2 regions of the Streptomyces sp. NBC_00503 genome follow, and region 1 is predicted to be linked to the other one. Evidence: predicted binding sites of a transcription regulator. Region 1 holds the regulator's gene; the other holds the start of a gene.
What was found. Region 1 encodes HrcA, which represses chaperone genes, less so after heat shock. Its sites were predicted from a motif close to TTNGCACTCNGNNNNNCNGAGTGCNAA; they were not measured.

Region 1 (5,555 bases):
GAAGGACTCCAGGTCCATGACGACCAGGCGGTCCTTGCCTTCCGCCGCCTTGACCACGCCCTCGATCCACCGGCCCCGGCCGTCGGTGAGGACCACGTCCTCGCCCGGGTTCAGCCGCTTCACGGACACCGCGTGGCGGCCCTCGGGGCCGTCCAGCACGAACTCCGGCCCCGCGGGGACTTCTTCGACCACGAACACCGGGGCGGTCATGACGCACTCCTCATCTGCATTGCCTTCAAAACGTTCTGGGCCGCGGCGAGTTCCGCCGCGAGCACCTCCACCAGTTCCCCGGCCGGCAGCGCCCGCGCGAGCCGGTGCCCCTGGCCCGCCCACAGGGCCATGCCCTGCGGGTCCCCGGCCGCGGCGGCCGCCTTGCGCAGCGGCGAGGTCAGGTGGTGGATCTGCGGGTAGGCGGCCGGGGCGTACGGCCCGTGCTCGCGCATGAACCGGTTCACCAGCCCGCGGGCCGGGCGCCCCGAGAAGGCCCGGGTCATCTCCGTGCGGACGAAGAGCGGGTCGGTCATCGCCTTCTTGTGCAGCGGATCCGCGCCGGATTCGGGGCAGACCAGGAAGGCCGTGCCGAGCTGCGCCGCCTCCGCGCCCGCCGCCAGCAGCGCGGCGATCTGCGAGCCGCGCATCAGGCCGCCCGCCGCGATGATCGGGAGGGCCACGGTTTCCCGTACCTGCGCCACGAGCGCGAGCAGTCCGAGCCCCGCCGTGCCATCGGCCTGCGGGTCGTCGCGGTGGGTGCCCTGGTGGCCGCCGGCCTCCATGCCCTGGACGCAGACGGCGTCGGCGCCGGCCGCCTGCGCGGCCCGCGCCTCCTCGACGGAGGTGACGGTGGCGATCGTGTACGTACCGACCTTGCGCAGGCAGGTGAAGGCCGCGGGGGACGGCAGGCCGAAGGTGAAGGAGACCACCGGGACGGGGTCCTCGAGAAGAATGGCGAGTTTCGCGTCGTAGCCGTCGTCGCAGGTGCCGATGATGTCCTCTTCGGCGAGCGAGATCTCGTACCAGCTGGCCTCGCTGGCCAGCTGGCCGCGGTACACCTCCACGGCGGCCGGGTCCACGTAACCGGTCTGCGGCATGAAGAGGTTGACTCCGAAGGGGCGCCGGGTCAGCGCCCGCAGCCGCTTGATCTCCTGGAACATGCCGTCGGCGGTCTTGTAGCCGCCGGCCAGGAACCCCAGTCCGCCCGCCTCGCACACGGCGGCGGCCAGCGGCGGACAGGACGCGCCGCCCGCCATGGGCGCCTGCACGATCGGGTACGCGAACAGACCGTTCGGTGCGGAGGACATGGACTGCATCGTGCCATGTCCCGCTCATGGGACCGAATCACGGCATTCGCCTGGCATAGTCCGCTTCAGCGGGTTGTCGCAAACGCGTCGGCGGCATGCGACGAGCCCGGTCCGGGGCATCCCCGGACCGGGCTCGCGGTGGTTCTCCTGCGGGTCACGCCGTACTTGCGGTACGGGTTCCCGCGCGGGGCTCAGCGCCCGTTGAAGGCGTCCTTCAGGCGGCTGAACAGCCCCTGCTGGCCCGGCGCGAACTGGCCGAGCGGCCGCTCCTCGCCGCGCAGCTTCGCCAGCTGGCGCAGCAGGTCCTCCTGCGCCGCGTCCAGCTTGGCGGGGGTGGTGACCTCGACGTGGACGATCAGGTCGCCGCGCCCGTTGCCGCGCAGGTGCGTCACGCCCCGGCCGTGCAGCGGGATCGCCTGCCCGGACTGGGTGCCGGGCCGGATGTCGATCTCCTCCAGGCCGTCCAACGTCTCCAGCGGGCACTTGGTGCCCAGGGACGCCGCGGTCATCGGGATGGTGACCGTGCAGTGCAGGTCGTCCCCGCGCCGCTGGAAGGTCGGGTGCGGCAGCTCGTGGATCTCCACGTACAGGTCGCCGGCGGGGCCGCCGCCGGGGCCGACCTCGCCCTCGCCCGCGAGCTGGATCCGGGTGCCGTTCTCGACACCCGCCGGGATCTTGACCGTGAGGCTGCGCCGGGAGCGGACCCGGCCGTCTCCCGCGCACTCGGGGCACGGGGTCGGGACCACGGTGCCGAAGCCCTGGCACTGCGGGCAGGGGCGCGAGGTCATGACCTGGCCCAGGAAGGACCGGGTGACCTGCGAGACCTCACCGCGGCCGCGGCACATGTCACACGTCTGCGCCGAGGTGCCGGGGGCGGCGCCTTCGCCGGAGCAGGTGGTGCAGACGACGGCCGTGTCGACCTGGATGTCCTTGGTCGTGCCGAAGGCGGCCTCGTCCAGCTCCAGGTCGAGGCGGATCATGGCGTCCTGGCCGCGGCGGGTCCGCGAGCGCGGTCCGCGCTGCTGGGACTGGCCGAAGAAGGCGTCCATGATGTCGGAGAAGTTGCCGAAGCCACCGGCCCCGAATCCGCCCGCGCCGCCGCCACCGCCCGAGGAGGACAGCGGGTCGCCGCCGAGGTCGAAGACCTGCTTCTTCTGCGGGTCCGAGAGCACCTCGTACGCGGCGTTGATCTCCTTGAAGCGCTCCTGCGTCTTCGGGTCCGGATTCACATCCGGGTGGAGTTCGCGCGCGAGGCGGCGGAAGGCCTTCTTGATCTCGTCCTGCGATGCGTCGCGGCGCACGCCGAGAACGGCGTAGTAGTCCGTGGCCACTTACGACTCCGCCAGGATCTGTCCGACGTAACGTGCCACTGCGCGTACCGCTCCCATCGTTCCGGGGTAGTCCATGCGGGTCGGTCCGACCACGCCGAGTTTGGCGACTGCTTCGCCGCCCGAACCGTAGCCGACCGAGACGACGGACGTGGAGTTCAGTCCCTCGTAGGCATTCTCATGCCCGATCTTTACGGCCATTCCCGACTCATTGGCCTCGCCCAGCAGCTTGAGGAGCACGACCTGCTCCTCCAGCGCTTCGAGCACCGGCCTGATCGTCAGGGGAAAATCGTGTCCGAAACGGGTGAGGTTGGCGGTGCCGCCGATCATCAGCCGCTCCTCCGCCTCCTCCACCAGCGTTTCGAGAAGGGTGTCGAGGACGGCCTTCACCGTCACCCTGTCCTCGGCCTCGAAGGACTCCGGCAGGTCCTGCACGAGCGGCGGCACGTCGGTGAACCGGCGGCCGACGACACGGCTGTTGAGACGGGCCCGCAGATCGGCGAGCGAGGTGTCCGAGAAGGGGGTCTGGCAGTCGACGAGCCGCTGCTCGACCCGGCCCGTGTCCGTGATCAGTACGAGCATCAGGCGCGCGGGAGCCAGCGAGAGCAGCTCCACGTGCCGGACGGTCGAGCGGGTCAGACTCGGGTACTGGACGACGGCGACCTGCCGGGTCAGCTGCGCGAGCAGCCGCACGGTCCGGCCGACGACGTCGTCGAGGTCGACGGCCCCGTCGAGGAAGTTCTGGATGGCCCTGCGCTCGGGCGTCGACAGGGGTTTGACCCCCGCCAGCCTGTCGACGAAGAGGCGGTAGCCCTTGTCGGTGGGGATCCGGCCGGCGCTGGTGTGGGGCTGGGCGATGTAGCCCTCTTCCTCCAGCACGGCCATGTCGTTGCGCACGGTCGCGGGCGAGACGCCGAGCCGGTGGCGCTCGGTGAGCGCCTTGGAGCCGACCGGCTCCTCCGTCCCGACGTAGTCCTGGACGATGGCGCGCAACACTTCGAGTCTGCGTTCGCTGAGCATCGCGCACACCTCCGTCGTTTCCTTCGCCCGCGGCTCGGACCGCCGCCGGTTTGCTGTCGGTTTGCTGGCACTCTGCGCATTCGAGTGCCAGAGATCCCCCGGTCAGTGTACGGCGGGGTGGTACACCCCTAGCAAGGGCGGCCCGCCAAGGTAGCGTCGCGGCATGGACGTGCGTTGGGAAGAGGCGGGCTGGGAACGGCTCACCGAACGGGCCGGCCGGCGGCGTCTGCCGGTGTGGGACTGCACCGTGGGACTGGTGGTGGGCGACGATTCGGCCCTTCTCATCGACCCGGGGTCCTCCGTCCGGGAAGGCGCGCAGGTGCGGGCCGAGGCCGAGCGGCTGGCGGGCCGGCGCGTGACCCATCTCGCATTCACACACGGACATTTCGACCACGTGCTGGGCGGATCGGTGTTCGCCGGGGCCGAGGTCTACGGTCCGGTCGGGCTGGACGCCCTGCTGTCCGTCAGCCACGACGACCTGCGGGCCGATGCCGTCCGGCACGGTCTGGACCCGGCCGAGGCCGCCGAGGCCGTGGACCTGCTGGTGGTCCCCCGCCACCTGGTGTCGGGCGAGTGGACGCTCGACCTGGGCGGGGTGCAGGTGCTGCTGGCCAACGTGGGCCCCGGGCACACCCGGCACGATCTGGCCGCCTTCGTGCCCGGAACCCGCGAGGTGGTCTTCTGCGGCGACCTGGTCGAGGAGTCGGGCGAGCCCCAGGCGGGTCCGGACGCCGTGCCCCGGCAGTGGCCGGCGGCGCTCGACCGGCTGCTGGGACTGGGCGGCGATGACGCGCTGTACGTGCCGGGCCACGGAGCGGTGGTGGATGCGGCCTTTGTCCGTGCGCAACGCGACACACTGGCGGCCCGCTTCGGCGTGTCGGACGGCTGAGGCCGCGCGCTCTCCTACCCTCGGCCGGATGCGTGAGTACTCCCCCGACCTGACCCCGCAGTGGAAGCGCGCCAAGCCCGTCCCGGAGGTGCCCGCCGACCCCGGCCTCGTGGTCGAGGTGGCCGCCGGCGACTTCTGCGGCGCGGTGGTGGGCTGCGAGGCCGGCACCGTCACCCTGGAGGACCGCTTCGGCAAGCGCCGGGCGTTCCCGCTGGAGCCCCGCGGCTTCCTCCTGGAGGGCGCGGTGGTCACCCTGACCCGCCCGGCCCGGGGCCCGGTCGGCCCGGCCCGTACGGCCTCGGGCTCCATCGCCGTCCCCGGAGCGCGGGCCCGGGTGGCCCGGGCGGGCCGGATCTACGTCGAGGGCCGCCACGACGCCGAGCTGGTGGAACGGGTCTGGGGCGACGACCTGCGGATCGAGGGCGTGGTCGTGGAGTACCTGGAGGGCATCGACGACCTGCCCTCCGTGGTGGCGGAGTTCGGCCCGGCCGCCGATGCCCGGCTGGGGGTCCTGGTGGACCACCTGGTCCCGGGCTCGAAGGAGTCGCGCATCGCGGCCGCCGTGACCTCGCCGCACGTCCTGATCGTGGGCCACCCCTACGTGGACGTCTGGCAGGCGGTGAAGCCGTCCGCGCTCTCCATCCCGGCCTGGCCGGTGATCCCGCGCGGCGAGGACTGGAAGACGGGCGTCTGCCGGGCCCTGGGCTGGCCGGAGAACACCGGCGCCGCCTGGCAGCACATCCTGTCGCGGGTGACCTCGTACAAGGACCTGGAGCCCACCCTGCTCGGTGCGGTGGAACACCTGATCGACCACGTCACGGCGTAGCCGTGCGGTCCGGACGGGTACGGCGTAGCCGTCCTGTCCGGACGGGCTCAGTCGACCAGGTCCCGGACCACGGCGTCGGCCAGCAGCCGCCCGCGCAGGGTCAGCACGGCCCGGCCGGCCTCGTACGGGACCGGCTCCAGCAGACCGTCCGCCAGGGCGCGGCCGGAGGCGGCGAGGCCCGCCGGGGCGAGCAG
Region 2 (5,555 bases), 2.2 Mb from region 1:
CCGGCGAGCAGGCCCAGGGCGACGGACCGGTCGGCCGCGTCCACGTCGCCCAGGACCGTCATGGCGTACACGGTGTGCGGATCGCGCGCCCCGCGCGGACCAGGGGCCTCCACGGCGACCACCGCGCGCCGTTCCGCGCCGGGGCGCGCGGGCGCCAGCACGGCCGAGCGGGAGTCGCTGCCGGGGGCGGGACGCAGCTCGCCGAGTTCGGGGGTGTCCTTCAGGTCCCCGCTGGTGGCGATGGTCCGGCCGTTCGCGTCCCGTACGAGGACCAGGTCCACCCCGCCCTCCGGCGCGGGCAGCCGGCCGGCGGCCGGAAGGATCCCGCTGTCGAGCTGGGAGGCGACCTTGCGGGCGGCGAGCTCGGTGCGGCCGGTGGTGTTCTCGATGAGGTTGGCGCGCAGCACCGTGTACAGCCACAGCCCGCCGGTGGCGAGGACGGCGGCCATCGCGAGGGCGGCGGCCGCGGCGGCGCGGGCGCGCAGGCTGCCCAGGCGCGGGCGGGGCCGCCGGGGGTGCGACGGCCGTCCGGGGCGCCGGAACGGCCTATCCACCGTCCGGGGCCATCCGGTAGCCGGTGCCGTGGACGGTGAGGATCGAGCGGCGGCCGAAGGGGACGTCGATCTTCCGGCGCAGGGAGGAGACGTAGACCTCGACGATGTTCGGGTCGATGCCGTGCGGACCTTCCCAGACCTCGTCGAGGATGTCCTGCTTGGCGACGGCCCGGCCGGGCTGTTCCATCAGGCAGGCCAGGACGCCGAGCTCACGGGCGGTCAGCTCGATCTCGTGCTTGCCGCGGCGGCAGCGGCGGCCGCGCGGGTCCAGGACCAGGTCGCCCGCTTGGAGTACGGCGCTCTGCGGGGGGCCGGCGGCGCGGCGGGTGATCGCGCGCAGCCGGGCGGCGAGGACGACGAAGGAGAACGGCTTCGTGAGGTAGTCGTCGGCGCCCGAGTCGAGCCCTTCGGCCTCGTCGTACTCGCCGTCCTTGGCGGTCAGGATCAGGACGGGGGTGGGGTCGCCGTGGGCGCGCATCCGCTTGCAGATCTCGTAGCCCGACAGGCCCGGGAGCATCAGGTCCAGGACGACGGCGTCGTACGGGCCGCCGGTGAGTGCGAGGTCCAGGCCGCGGTGTCCGTCGTGGGCGAGGTCGATCCAGTGGCCGTCGGCGGCGAGCCCGCGCCGCAGCGATTCGGCGAGCCCCACTTCGTCTTCGACGACCAGAATGCGCATGCCCCAAGCCTCACATACAGGACCCCCACGACCCGGCGGGACGTGGTCCGCCGCGGCCGGGGGAGGGGAAGCGGGGGCTCGAAGACGCCCCGAGGGGGCGGGGTTACGGGGCGCTCCGGGGCGGCCCGGGCGGCGAAACCAGCGGCGTGTATTGGCACTCCGCTTGACCGAGTGCTAATCGCCGGAATAGTCTCGCGTCTGGCACTCGCCCCTGGTGAGTGCCAACACAGCGACAGGCAGGTCCGGCTCCCGCGACGACGGATCGACCTGGTCGCCACCTCAGACAGTTAACCCCGGATCTCCGAAGGGGGAGGTCAGATCGTGACGACCACCAGCTCCAAGGTTGCCATCAAGCCGCTCGAGGACCGCATTGTGGTCCAGCCGCTCGACGCCGAGCAGACCACGGCCTCTGGCCTGGTCATCCCGGACACCGCGAAGGAGAAGCCCCAGGAGGGCGTCGTCCTTGCCGTGGGCCCGGGTCGCTTCGAGGACGGCCAGCGTCTCCCGCTGGACGTCACCGTCGGCGACGTCGTCCTGTACTCCAAGTACGGCGGCACCGAAGTGAAGTACAACGGCGAGGAGTACCTCGTCCTCTCGGCCCGCGACGTGCTCGCGATCGTCGAGAAGTAATCACTTCTCCAGTTTTGCTTTGAGCTACGCCCCTGGTCACCCCTGCTGATGCCGGGCGGCGAGGGGCGTAGTTCGTTCTGGGTTAGGCGGTCGCGGTGAGCGGCCGGGGATCGCAACGAGAGGGCTGAACCGCTCCCATGCCGAAGATTCTTAAGTTTGACGAGGACGCCCGTCGCGCCCTCGAGCGCGGCGTCAACAAGCTTGCCGACACGGTCAAGGTGACGATCGGCCCCAAGGGCCGCAACGTCGTCATCGACAAGAAGTTCGGTGCGCCCACCATCACCAACGACGGTGTCACCATCGCCCGCGAGGTCGAGCTGGACGACCCGTACGAGAACCTGGGCGCGCAGCTCGTGAAGGAGGTGGCGACCAAGACCAACGATGTTGCGGGTGACGGCACCACCACCGCCACCGTGCTGGCCCAGGCGCTGGTCCGCGAGGGCCTGCGCAACGTCGCCGCGGGCGCCTCCCCGGCCGCCCTCAAGAAGGGCATCGACCTCGCGGTCAAGGCCGTGTCCGAGGAGCTCCTCGCGACCGCCCGCCCGATCGAGGACAAGTCCGACATCGCCGCCGTGGCCTCGCTCTCCGCGCAGGACACCCAGATCGGCGAGCTCATCGCCGAGGCGATGGACAAGGTCGGCAAGGACGGTGTCATCACCGTCGAGGAGTCCAACGCCTTCGGCGTGGAGCTGGAGTTCACCGAGGGCATGGCCTTCGACAAGGGCTACCTCTCCCCGTACATGGTCTCCGACCAGGAGCGTATGGAGGCCGTCCTCGACGACCCGTACATCCTGATCAACCAGGGCAAGATCTCCTCCATCCAGGACCTCCTGCCGCTGCTCGAGAAGGTCATCCAGGCCGGTGGCACCAAGCCGCTGCTGATCATCGCCGAGGACGTCGAGGGCGAGGCGCTCTCCACCCTCGTCGTCAACAAGATCCGTGGCACCTTCAACGCCGTCGCCGTCAAGGCGCCCGGCTTCGGTGACCGCCGCAAGGCGATGCTCCAGGACATGGCCACCCTCACCGGTGCCACCGTCATCGCCGAGGAGGTCGGCCTCAAGCTCGACCAGGCCGGTCTGGACGTACTCGGTTCCGCGCGCCGCGTGACCATCACCAAGGACGGCACCACCATCGTCGACGGTGGCGGCAAGTCCGAGGACGTCCTCGGCCGCGTCAACCAGATCAAGGCCGAGATCGAGTCCACCGACTCGGACTGGGACCGCGAGAAGCTGCAGGAGCGCCTGGCGAAGCTCGCCGGCGGCGTCTGCGTCATCAAGGTCGGCGCCGCCACCGAGGTGGAGCTCAAGGAGCGCAAGCACCGTCTCGAGGACGCCATCTCGGCGACCCGCGCCGCGGTCGAGGAGGGCATCGTCTCCGGCGGTGGCTCCGCGCTCGTCCACGCCGTCAAGGTCCTCGAGGGCAACCTCGGTCTGACCGGCGACGAGGCCACCGGTGTCGCGGTCGTGCGCCGCGCCGCCGTCGAGCCGCTGCGCTGGATCGCCGAGAACGCGGGCCTCGAGGGCTACGTCATCACGGCGAAGGTTGCCGAGCTCGACAAGGGCCAGGGCTTCAACGCCGCCACCGGCGAGTACGGCGACCTGGTCAAGGCCGGCGTCATCGACCCGGTCAAGGTCACCCGTTCCGCGCTGGAGAACGCCGCTTCCATCGCCTCCCTGCTGCTCACGACCGAGACCCTGGTCGTCGAGAAGCCGGCGGACGACGAGGGCGACGCCGGTCACGGCCACGGTCACGGCCACAGCCACTGACCTCGTCAGAGGTGGGTTGAAAAAGCCCCGGTCGCCTTGGCGGCCGGGGCTTTTCCCGTTCCCTGCGGTATGACCGGCGGGGTGCTACTGCATCATCCCCATCTGGCGCATCAGGCCCGGGGCGTCGTAGTACCACCAGTCCTCGGCGATCTGGCCGTTCTCGATGCGGCTGGTCGTACAGCCCGACATGCTGACTTCCTTGCCGGTCGGTGCGACCCCCATGAACTCGCCCTTGTGGGTGCCCCGAAAGTCCCAGAGCGTCGTGACGCAGTCCCCTTCGGCGATCTGGCGCGTCATGTCGAAGCTGAAGTCGATGGCGTCCCGCCACATGCCGACGGTCTTGCGCAGGCCGTCCCGGCCGTTGCCCTCACCCGTGGTGTCCATGATGTCGTGGGTGACGTAATCGGCCGCGATGCACTCCTCGATCACATCGAAGTTGCCCTTGCCCGCGACCTCCTCGAAGAACCGGTTCACCACCAGCTTGTTGAGGTACTCGTCGCGGACGACCTCGAGGTTCATGAATTTCGGCATGCCCTCGCACAGGGCCACCATCTCCTGGAACATCCTGTCCGTCTCCGGAAGGTGGGAGTTCCTCATGGCCTCTTCGTACGAGGGGAATTCGACGAGGTCGACGTAGTGGGTCTTGGAATCGCGGTCCCTGCCGATCATCGTGTGGGTGACCGTGCGCCGACCGCTCGCCTGCTCGGCCCAGCGGTCGATCAGGGCGTTCATCTCGTCGAACCGCGTGGTCTCGTAATCGATTACTTGTACGAATGTCATCGCGTCGCCTCCCGCGCTGGATGGGACACATCCAGTTTAGGGAGAATCCACCCATATGCCGCGTTTACCGGAAGGCCGCTGCGGCCCGGTCACCGGGCGGTCACTGGGGGCCGTACTTGCGGCCCGTACGCGAGGAGACCCCGCCCAGCAGCCCGCGCGGGGTCAGCTTCACCACGCTCATCAGCGCCTTGTACCGGGGATCCGGGATCGACACGGTCCTGCCCCGCGCCAGGTCGGCCAGGGCCGAGGCCACCAGCTTGTCGGCGTCGAGCCACATCCAGCCGGGGATGTTGTCCGTGCCCATGCCGGCGCGCTCGTGGAACTCGGTCCGCACGAAGCCGGGGCACAGCGCCATCAGCCGCACGCCCGAACCGGTCAGGTCCTTCGCCGCGCCCTGCGTGAACTGCACGACCCAGGCCTTGCTGGCCCCGTAGGTTCCGCGCGGCAGGAAGGCGGCCACCGAGGCCACGTTGATCACGCCGCCGCGTCCGCGCGAGCGCATCGGCTCCGTCGCCGCCGAGGTCAGCCGCAGTACGGCCTCGACGTGCACCTTCAGCATGGTCAGCTCGTCGGCCATGGACACTTCGAGGTAGCGGCCCTTGTTGCCGAAGCCCGCGTTGTTGACCAGCAGGTCGACCGGGTGCTTGCGGTCGCCGAGACGTTTCTCGACGGCGACGATGCCCTCCTCCGTGGAGAGGTCGGCGGCCAGCACCTCGGCCTCGATGCCGTGCCGGTCGTGCAGTTCGGTGGCCTGCTCGCCGAGCCGCTTCGTGTCCCGGGCCACCAGGACGAGGTTGTGCCCCTGGGCGGCGAGCCGCCGGGCGAAGGCGGCGCCGATGCCCGCCGTGGATCCCGTAATCAACGCAGTCGTCATAGGCGCAACCTAGTCGCCCGCGGGGTCGCTTCCGGCGCGCAGCCCCTGCTTGCGCACGTACTCCAGGACCTTGTCCCGCGACGACGGGGCCAGTGCGTCGCCCGCCGCCAGGACGCGCGGCAGCAGCTCCCGCTCGGTGGTGAACGCGCGGAACCAGAACGCCACCGTCACCTCGTGGTCCGGTCGGTGCAGCACCTCGACGGCGTCGCCGGGGGAGACGGAACCCTCCTCGATCACCCGCAGGTACGCGCCCGGCCGGGCCTCCTGGGTGAACC

Region 2: a site for HrcA is predicted at 1,382-1,408, ahead of groES (co-chaperone GroES). Genes of this name have one in related genera too.

Annotation. Positions count from the first base shown of each region.
Region 1 covers NZ_CP107855.1:2,646,087-2,651,641, forward strand. Annotated here, with positions in the region: gene OG490_RS12410 (16S rRNA (uracil(1498)-N(3))-methyltransferase) at 1-210, opposite strand, end outside; gene OG490_RS12415 (nitronate monooxygenase) at 207-1,298, opposite strand; gene dnaJ (molecular chaperone DnaJ) at 1,490-2,629, opposite strand; gene hrcA (heat-inducible transcriptional repressor HrcA) at 2,630-3,646, opposite strand; gene OG490_RS12430 (MBL fold metallo-hydrolase) at 3,810-4,535, shown strand; gene OG490_RS12435 (DUF3097 domain-containing protein) at 4,564-5,361, shown strand; gene hemW (radical SAM family heme chaperone HemW) at 5,409-5,555, opposite strand, start outside.
Region 2 covers NZ_CP107855.1:4,854,844-4,860,398, forward strand. Annotated here, with positions in the region: gene OG490_RS22675 (sensor histidine kinase) at 1-554, opposite strand, end outside; gene OG490_RS22680 (response regulator transcription factor) at 547-1,230, opposite strand; gene groES (co-chaperone GroES) at 1,552-1,860, shown strand; gene groL (chaperonin GroEL) at 1,998-3,626, shown strand; gene OG490_RS22695 (ester cyclase) at 3,711-4,406, opposite strand; gene OG490_RS22700 (SDR family NAD(P)-dependent oxidoreductase) at 4,507-5,280, opposite strand; gene OG490_RS22705 (MOSC domain-containing protein) at 5,290-5,555, opposite strand, start outside.